One region of the Alteromonas sp. G4i35 genome, then DNA from elsewhere that is predicted to be linked to it. Evidence: predicted binding sites of a transcription regulator. Region 1 holds the regulator's gene; the other holds the start of a gene.

Evidence for each region. The regulator FNR, encoded in region 1, switches genes on or off when oxygen is low (the NO sensors DNR and NnrR bind a similar motif). The targets are predictions, from matches to a motif close to TTGATCTAGATCAA.
Region 2: a site for FNR is predicted at 1,777-1,790, ahead of ACFI6L_RS19720 (OmpW family outer membrane protein). Genes of this name have one in related genera too.

Annotation. Positions count from the first base shown of each region.
Region 1 is NZ_JBHNZD010000039.1:7,266-11,457, forward strand. Features, by position in the region: gene ttcA (tRNA 2-thiocytidine(32) synthetase TtcA) at 1-740, opposite strand, end outside; gene uspE (universal stress protein UspE) at 889-1,812, opposite strand; gene fnr (fumarate/nitrate reduction transcriptional regulator Fnr) at 2,057-2,794, opposite strand; gene ACFI6L_RS19080 (sulfite exporter TauE/SafE family protein) at 2,840-3,499, opposite strand; gene ccoS (cbb3-type cytochrome oxidase assembly protein CcoS) at 3,486-3,716, opposite strand; gene ACFI6L_RS19090 (heavy metal translocating P-type ATPase) at 3,718-4,192, opposite strand, start outside.
Region 2 is NZ_JBHNZD010000047.1:7,141-11,332, reverse strand. Features, by position in the region: gene aroE (shikimate dehydrogenase) at 1-428, opposite strand, end outside; gene ACFI6L_RS19725 (group II truncated hemoglobin) at 427-858, shown strand; gene ACFI6L_RS19720 (OmpW family outer membrane protein) at 983-1,663, opposite strand; gene hemF (oxygen-dependent coproporphyrinogen oxidase) at 1,898-2,830, opposite strand; gene tsaC (L-threonylcarbamoyladenylate synthase type 1 TsaC) at 2,827-3,432, opposite strand; gene ACFI6L_RS19705 (DNA topoisomerase family protein) at 3,477-4,019, opposite strand; gene ACFI6L_RS19700 (DUF494 family protein) at 4,105-4,192, opposite strand, start outside.

The DNA.
Region 1 (4,192 bases):
CGACCTGGGAAGCGACGGTTCCAGTCTTGTAGCATAGCCTTTATGTTTTGGCGCTGTAGGTTTTCTTGTGAGCCACAAAGGTTACAAGGAATAATCGGAAATTCAGCGGCCTGAGAATATTTCTCGATGTCTTTTTCTGTGCAGTACGCCAATGGACGAATAACGATGTGTTCACCGTTATCGCTGACTAGCTTTGGCGGCATAGACTTAAGCTTGCCACCATGAAACATATTGAGGAAAAACGTTTCTAGCATGTCGTCGCGGTGATGACCTAATGCAATTTTAGTCGCACCTAACTCTTTTGCCGTGCGGTACAAAATACCACGGCGCAAGCGAGAACAGAGAGAGCATGTTGTCTTTCCCTCTGGAATTTTGTCTTTAACAATAGAGTAGGTGTCTTCTTCTACAATTTTGTAGTCAACGCCAATGCTTTCTAGATATTCAGGCAAGATATGTTCGGGGAAACCAGGCTGCTTTTGGTCAAGATTAACCGCAACGATATCAAAATGAATAGGCGCAATCTTCTTTAAAAACAATAAAATATCTAGCATGGTGTAGCTGTCTTTACCGCCAGATAAACACACCATTACTTTGTCGTTGTTTTCAATCATACCGAAATCGCCAATGGCTTTACCCACATTGCGGCGAAGTCGTTTCTGAAGTTTGTTGAAGTTGTACTTTTGCTTACTTTGCGCAGCATTTAATGGCGACGCGTCAGCACTGTTTGTGCCTAAACTCATAATTAACTAGCTTGGTTTGTGATAAAGCCACCATTATACATTAAAGCGGCTTTTCGAGACCATGCTTGTGAAGTTAAATTTGTTGGTGACATACCGTGTTGGCCGCTAAGTAACGGAAAACACGGGCTATGCGGTACTGATGAAAAGATTACACCGACAACGGCGACACAAATCCATCTGGCTTAATAGCAAGCACATCGCAATTGAGTTCGTCGATCACGTGTTCTGCAGTGTTACCAATTAGGGCCGCTGAAATGCCCACACGGCCAACGGTACCAATAACAACCAGCTCTGCATCCAGTGTTTTTGCCACTAGCGGGATGACCTTTTCCGGAAGGCCTTCTCTTACTACGCATTTGTTCTCAGGAATACCGTACTTTAACGCGTGACTACGCATTTCTTTTAAATGATGATTTTTTACCGCGTCGTGATAGGTATCGGGGTCGAACTCAGGCACTTCTATGGCGATATTAAGTGGTGTAGAAGGGTAACTGTTGACCAAATTTACGCTCCCTTTCAATAAAGAGGCGTAGTCGTTAGCAATGAGGGTGAGCTTATCGTTAAGTGCGGCGTGCTCATCGTCTTCACTGCCTACGTTTACTGCAGCAATAATCTCTCCTCCTTCTGGCCAGTCGTGCTCTTTAACGAGCAATACTGGCCGAGGGCATTTACGCATTAAATGCCAGTCGGTGGGGGTGAAAATAACAGAAGCAAGATCGTCGTGCTTTTTGGTTGCCTTTACCACTAAATCTATCTGATTGTTTAGGGTGTAGTAAATAATCGACTCATACGCACGATTATTCCATTCTACAACGATATCAGTTTCAGTGAATCCTTGTTCTCTTAAGTGGGTGGCAAGCCATTTTGCATGCTCCTTTGTAACTGCATCGCGCATTGACTCGCGCTCATCCGGGCTAAGCATGGTCGTCATATCATAAGATAAGTCGTATACCACCATCATTGCGGTAACTGAAGCGCCTGTTTTTGAAGCGAGTTCATAAGCACGGCTCAGTGCAGGTTGGTTATCGCGCTCGGCATCTACCACGGCCAGAATTCGTTTACACTCAATCATAACGTCCCCCTAACTACGAAACTTAGTAGCGGCTGTCGAAATCGAAGCTTTCTAATACTAACTATAAACGACATTGGGAAAAACGTAAGTTGTTTTAGATCAAGAATTTTACGAGGCGACCATGAGTGAACGTACCTAATTGAATATGGAGCAACCGGCGTGGCGCTGAAAGGGTAGATAGGTGGCTAACACAGGTTACAAAAAAGCGCGCTTAGTGCGCGCCTTATTTAACACTTAAAAAGGACTAACCGCAGACAACGCTAGGGCCGTTAAGCGCCGCTAGTTTGGTGTTTAGCCTATCGAAATCCAAAATAGTAATAAGCTTGCCGTCTACCTTTATGATGTTGTCTTTTTGAAAACGGCTTAACAGACGGCTAATCGTTTCAATCGTTAATCCTAAATAGTTTCCAATTTCGTTGCGCGTCATGGTTAAGTGGAATTCTCTATGGGAAAAGCCACGCTCTTCAAAGCGTTGCGACAGGTGTGAGATGAAATACAGTAAGCGCTCTTCTGCAGTTCGCTTGTTTAAAAGCATGATCATGTCGTGATCTTGTTTTATTTCAGCGCTCATGAAGCTCATGATCTGGTGGCGTAGCTTTGGAAATTGCACTGACATTTCGTCGAGGGTCTCGTAGGGAAGCTCACACACCATGGCAGTTTCTAACGCAGAAGTATAGCTTTGGTGTTTATTCTCTCTTAGTGCATCGAAACCGATAATATCACCAGGAAAGTGGAAGCCGGTAATCTGTTCTTCACCTTCGGTATTAGTCACAAATGATTTGAATGAACCGGTTCTCACTGCAAATAGAGAACGGAATTTATCACCAGTTTGAATCAGCGTGTCACCTTTATGAAGCGGCTTCTTGCGTTCAATAATATCGTCAAGAGACTCGATTTCTGTTTTGTTTAACGCCACCGGTAAACACAGGTGACTGAAACTACAGTTTTGACAGTGAATAGAAAATTGGCTTCCTTTGCTCATAATGCACGCTCTCTAAAAGAATACCCGACAATAATACACCCATTTTTAAACGATTGCGCCATGAATAAGATAAGCTGCATATATTGCCATTATTACTGCAATAATTTGTCTAAAATGGTTATGTTGAAAACTTTGAACAATATATTGGCTACCAGCGCTTGCGGCGAGCAAGGTGGGTAATGTACCCAAACCGAAGAAGAACATAATAGCAGCGCCTTCTAGCGCGTTACCCGCCGCGAGAGACCAGGTAAGTGTGGAATACACCAAACCGCAAGGAAGCCAACCCCAAATAAAACCATAAGGCAACGCACTTAAAGGGGTCTTAAATGGCAAAAAGCGTTTTGAAAGCGGCTGGACTTTGGAAAATAGGCCTTTACCCGCATTTTCCAGCACTGTTAAGCCAGTCCACCACTTACCCAAATAACACGCCAGTAGAAGCAACATGATTCCGCTAAGTAGGGAAAGGGCATAGTTGGCAAGAGGTATATAATCTGCTGCAATTTTTCCAAGTGCCCCGGTTATTGCTCCGGCGATGGTGTAGCTCACTATACGTCCCATGTTATAGGCAAGGGTATAGGGTAGTGCTGAAGCGCCTTTAGGGGATACCATCCTTAGCGCAGCGACAATTCCACCGCACATTCCCACACAGTGAACTCCACCGGCTAAGCCGATAAGAAAGGCAGAGAAGTAGTTAATCCCTTCCATGTGGCGCTTGGCTTTTGTCTACTTTACTGTCTTGAAGTTGCTTGCGTTGCTCAGCTAGCTTTTTTTCTTCTGGCGGAAGATCATCGTCAAACAGTATGCTATACCCTTGGCGATCCAAATCTTCAAATTGATTGGTTTTCACCGCCCAAAAGAATATCACGATAGCGACGGCAACAATGATGATGGCGATTGGAATTAATACGTAAATAATACTCATGCTATTTGCTCAAAAGTCGCGTTGAGTTTGTGACCACAATGATACTGCTTAACGACATACCAACAACAGCCATCCACGGTGAAAGTAGGCCTGATACGGCGAAAGGTAAGATCAAAACGTTGTAACCTACCGACCAGCCAATATTTTGCCTTATTTTTTGCTTCACTTGGTGCGCAGTTCGAATAAGTTCTGGTACAGAAAGCAGCTGATCGCCAAGGAGTATCACGTCGGCCGCAGTTTTAGCCACGTCTGTGGCATTACCCACTGCAATTGCCACATCAGCGCTGGCAAGAACTGGAGCGTCGTTAATACCGTCACCCATCATCATCACTTTCGCGCCAGATTGCTGCATAGCTTGAACGGCTTCGTACTTTTGCTCAGGTGTTAGGCCACCTTTAGCGGTCGAAATTGGCAATGGTGCGGTAAGCGCATTAACGTTTTGCTGTGTATCACCACTTAAAACGGCGAGAGTATGA
Region 2 (4,192 bases), on a different contig from region 1:
CCTGCTTTTATTAACGGGGAGATTACGCCACGGGCTGCGCCGCCGGCACCAATAAGCAACACGCGCTTACCCTTAATTTCCACACCGCTGTTAAGCAAGTCGTTTACCAGCCCTACACCATCAGTGTTGTATCCCCACACTTCACCGCTGTCACCATTCATTAGCGTATTAACAGCTTGTGCATCTTTGGCTGCTTGGTCATCTACCTTTGCCAAGTTGAATGCATCAAGCTTAAAAGGCATAGTGACGTTACAACCTACCGCGCCTTCCTGAGCTAAAAACGCGTTGGCGGCATCTACAAAACCATCTACTGGCGCAAGTATCTTTTCATAAGAAATCTTTTCTCCCACTTGTTCAGCAAACATTTGATGGATAGTTGGTGATAAACTCTGTGCAATAGGATTTCCGAATACAGCGAATTTTTTCATGGGAATACGAGACTTATTTAATATAAAGAAGAAAAGCGATAATCGTGCTTCGCAGAGTACACCATATGAACGTATAGGTGGAGAGGAGAAAGTACGGGAATTAGCAAATACGTTTTACGACATAATGGAAACCGATCCACTCGCCAATGAACTGCTAGCTATTCACCCCCAGCCATTAGACAGAATTCGCCACGTGTTCTTTCTCTATTTAAGTTTATGGCTTGGTGGTCCTGATGATTATCAGCAGCAGTATGGCCACCCGCGTCTGCGTGCACGCCACCTACCTTATACCGTAACACCGGAGTTAAAAGCGCAGTGGATGTATTGCATGCGAAAAGCCATGTTTAAAACGGTTGAAGATATCGCCTTAGCTCAACAGTTGATAGACGCACTTGATCAACTCGCCAATCACATGGTGAATACAAAATAAAAAAGCGCGTTGAAAGGATTAACCTTTTAACGCGCAACTCCCCTGTTACTGTCTACGCTCTTTATGGCGCATAAAGTAGTGCAATTGTGAAAGCCTAATAGTTAATAAGGCGTAGAACTAATAATTAGAATGTGTAACCCACCGATAAGGTATACACCCAAGGATCTATTTCAATATCACTTACCTTTCCAGCAGCATCACCCACTTTGAAGGTTGCTTCGGTATCTATATCAATGAATCGAACCGATGCATTAACATGCCATTTGGTATCAATTTGGTAATCCATTCCCACCTGTGCTGACAAGCCAAATGAATTATCAAGCGAAAGGTCGCTTAAGCCAGCTGTTTCATTCGCACCTGTAAACTCTTCATCAAAGATAAAGGTATAGTTGATACCTGCACCAATGTACGGCTGAAACGCAGAGCTGGCATCATTAAAATAGTAGTTTGCGGTAAGCGTAGGAGGAAGATGCGTGACTTCACCAAGCTGGTTACCCGTCCCTAACGGATCAGCAACAGAAAAATTAACGTCGTGCTTAAACGGCGTTGCGGCAAGCAGCTCAATATTAATGTTGTCAGTAATAAAGTACGCTACATTTAAACCTAGCTGAGTATCGTTATCGATATTAAGGGCAACGCCAAGATCAGTTCCACCCGCGACGATGTTAGAAGTAGATTCGTCAGGAGCAACGGTAGTAAGACCGCCACGAACAATCCAGTCGCCCTGCTGGTGAGCGCTAGCTAAAGGTGAGAGTGCAGCAAGAGTAAGGCAAAGTGCAGATGCAGATAAAAAGTGTTTGCGCATGATATGTCTCATTTGTGGTTAACTAAGATAGGGCTACTTTACGCCTGTAGTTATGAGAAACATTGATCCAGCGCAAGCTTGATAACTCACTGAAACACTGAAGATATTCGACCTTGATATAGATCAAAAAAAACGCCGCATTAACGTTAATGCGGCGTTTTTTAGTCATTAAAGGTGAAAGCTGCTATCGGCGGTCCGCTTAAGGATTTAAGCGCAGCCTTATTTAATAATTAATCACCAATCAGTAGGTTTTAACCAGTCTGTCAGCTTGGCTTCGGCGCTACCCGGTGCAGGTGTATAACAATACTCCCAGCGCGCTAGCGGCGGCATCGACATTAAGATAGATTCGGTGCGCCCGCCGGTTTGCAGTCCAAATAAAGTGCCTCGGTCGAATACAAGGTTAAACTCAACGTAGCGGCCCCGGCGATAAAGTTGGAAATCACGCTCTCTTTCGCCGAAATCGGTTTGCTTACGGCGCTCAACAATAGGAACGTAAGCATCGATGAAGCCATTACCAACAGCCTGCATAAATGCAAATGACTGTTCAAAGCCCCATTCATTCAGGTCGTCGAAGAATAAACCGCCCACTCCGCGGGTTTCATTGCGATGCTTTAAGTAAAAGTAGTCGTCGCACCACTTTTTATACTTAGGGTAGACATCATCGCCAAACGGCTTACATAATTTTTTAGCGGTATCATGCCAGTGTACAACGTCATCTTTAAACGGATAAAATGGCGTCAAGTCGAAGCCGCCGCCAAACCACCAGATAGGTGCTTCGCCCTCTTTTTCTGCAATGAAAAAGCGAACATTAGCGTGTGACGTGGGGATATACGGGTTATGTGGATGAATAACGAGTGATACACCCATAGCCTGAAAGTTTCTTCCTGCTAATTCAGGCCGATTAGCCGTTGCTGATGCCGGCATTTGACTGCCAAACACATGGGAAAAGTTAACGCCGCCTTGTTCAATCACCGCACCATTTTTTAGTACTCGAGAGCGGCCACCGCCACCCTCTTCTCGCTGCCAGCTGTCTTCAACAAACTGGCCCTTACCATCGGCAAGTTCAAGGGTTTGGCAAATGGTGTCTTGCAGCCCTAGTAAATAGCTTTTTACTTGTTCTATTACTTCAGCGGCATTTTTACCGTCCAGTAATTCTGCTGATGTCATGCTCTTATTACCTCTGCTGTGTCACCATCGCGAATGGTACTGGGTTTAGTTGCACCGCCTACTTCCCCTTCTACATAAAAAACGGAATCAGCGAATACGGCTTTTGCTTCTTCAGTGGTGATGGCTGGCGGTTGGCCGGTCAGGTTAGCGCTTGTAGAAACTAACGGTTTACCTAACTTGTTGCACAATTCCACTACTACAGGGTGATTAGTTACGCGCACCGCTATTTTACTATGCTTGCCGGTTAACCAAACTGGCGCAGATGACGACTTAGGTAATAGCCAAGTATTAGGGCCTGGCCAGCTCGAAAAAATATCGGTGCGTCTGTCAGGGCGAATGGCGTTGTCGTTAACATAAGGCAGTAGCTGACTGTAGTTTGCTGCAATCAATATCACGCCCTTTTCTACCGGTCGCTGTTTTATCTCTAACAGCGCATTTACAGCGGCTTCATTGTCGGGGTCACATCCGATGCCCATTACCGCTTCGGTTGGATAAACGATTAAACTGCCAGCTTGGAATGCGGCAACAACAGGGTCTACTTCAGGTGAGTTAGCCTCAACGGGGGTAAACGTGTTTACGTTCCCATTTTGGATATCAGACATGGTTTTAATCTCTACGTATAGTTCTTCTTTAGTTGTTCGTATAATTACTTTTTAAAGCCACAACTAGGCTGAGGACACTGTAACTGCCCCTTTTTATCTATCAATACTCCCCAACCGCAGTCTGGGCAGCTTTCATTAACCGGCGTGAAATTTAGCACATATCGACATTGTGGATAATGGTTGCACGCAAAAAACTGTTTGCCGTATTTGTTAGTACGCGAGATTAGATGCCCTTTCTTACACTTTGGACAATCCACCAAAGTATCTTCTTTTTCTTTAATGGGCTCTATGTGATGGCATGAAGGAAAATTGGTACAGCCGATAAACATGCCAAACCGCCCTTTCTTTATGGCTAAGTCGGATGCGCATTCAGGGCAGGCTACACCGTCTAAGGTTTTCAGTATGGTGGTTTGTTTATCGTGCAGTGGCTTACTAAAGCTACATTCCGGATAGCCCGTACACCCGATAAAAGGGCCGGATTTACTGTTCTTTATATGAAGAGGTTTACCGCACTCGGGGCAATCTCCGAAATTATCATCGAGAGCATGCTCGTGCGCTGAAAAGAGTGAATGGTCTATTTTAGACATGTATTGGACGTTAAGGCCTTAAACGCGCTGTAATTTCACAGCGCATTTTTAAGTAAAGATTCAAATACCAGTGACTACAACTGCATTAATGCAGAACACCATCTGGCTCTTCGAACAAAAGATCTTCCATTTGTGCGTAGGCTTTCTCTTTGCCAGGTACGTTGAATAGTACC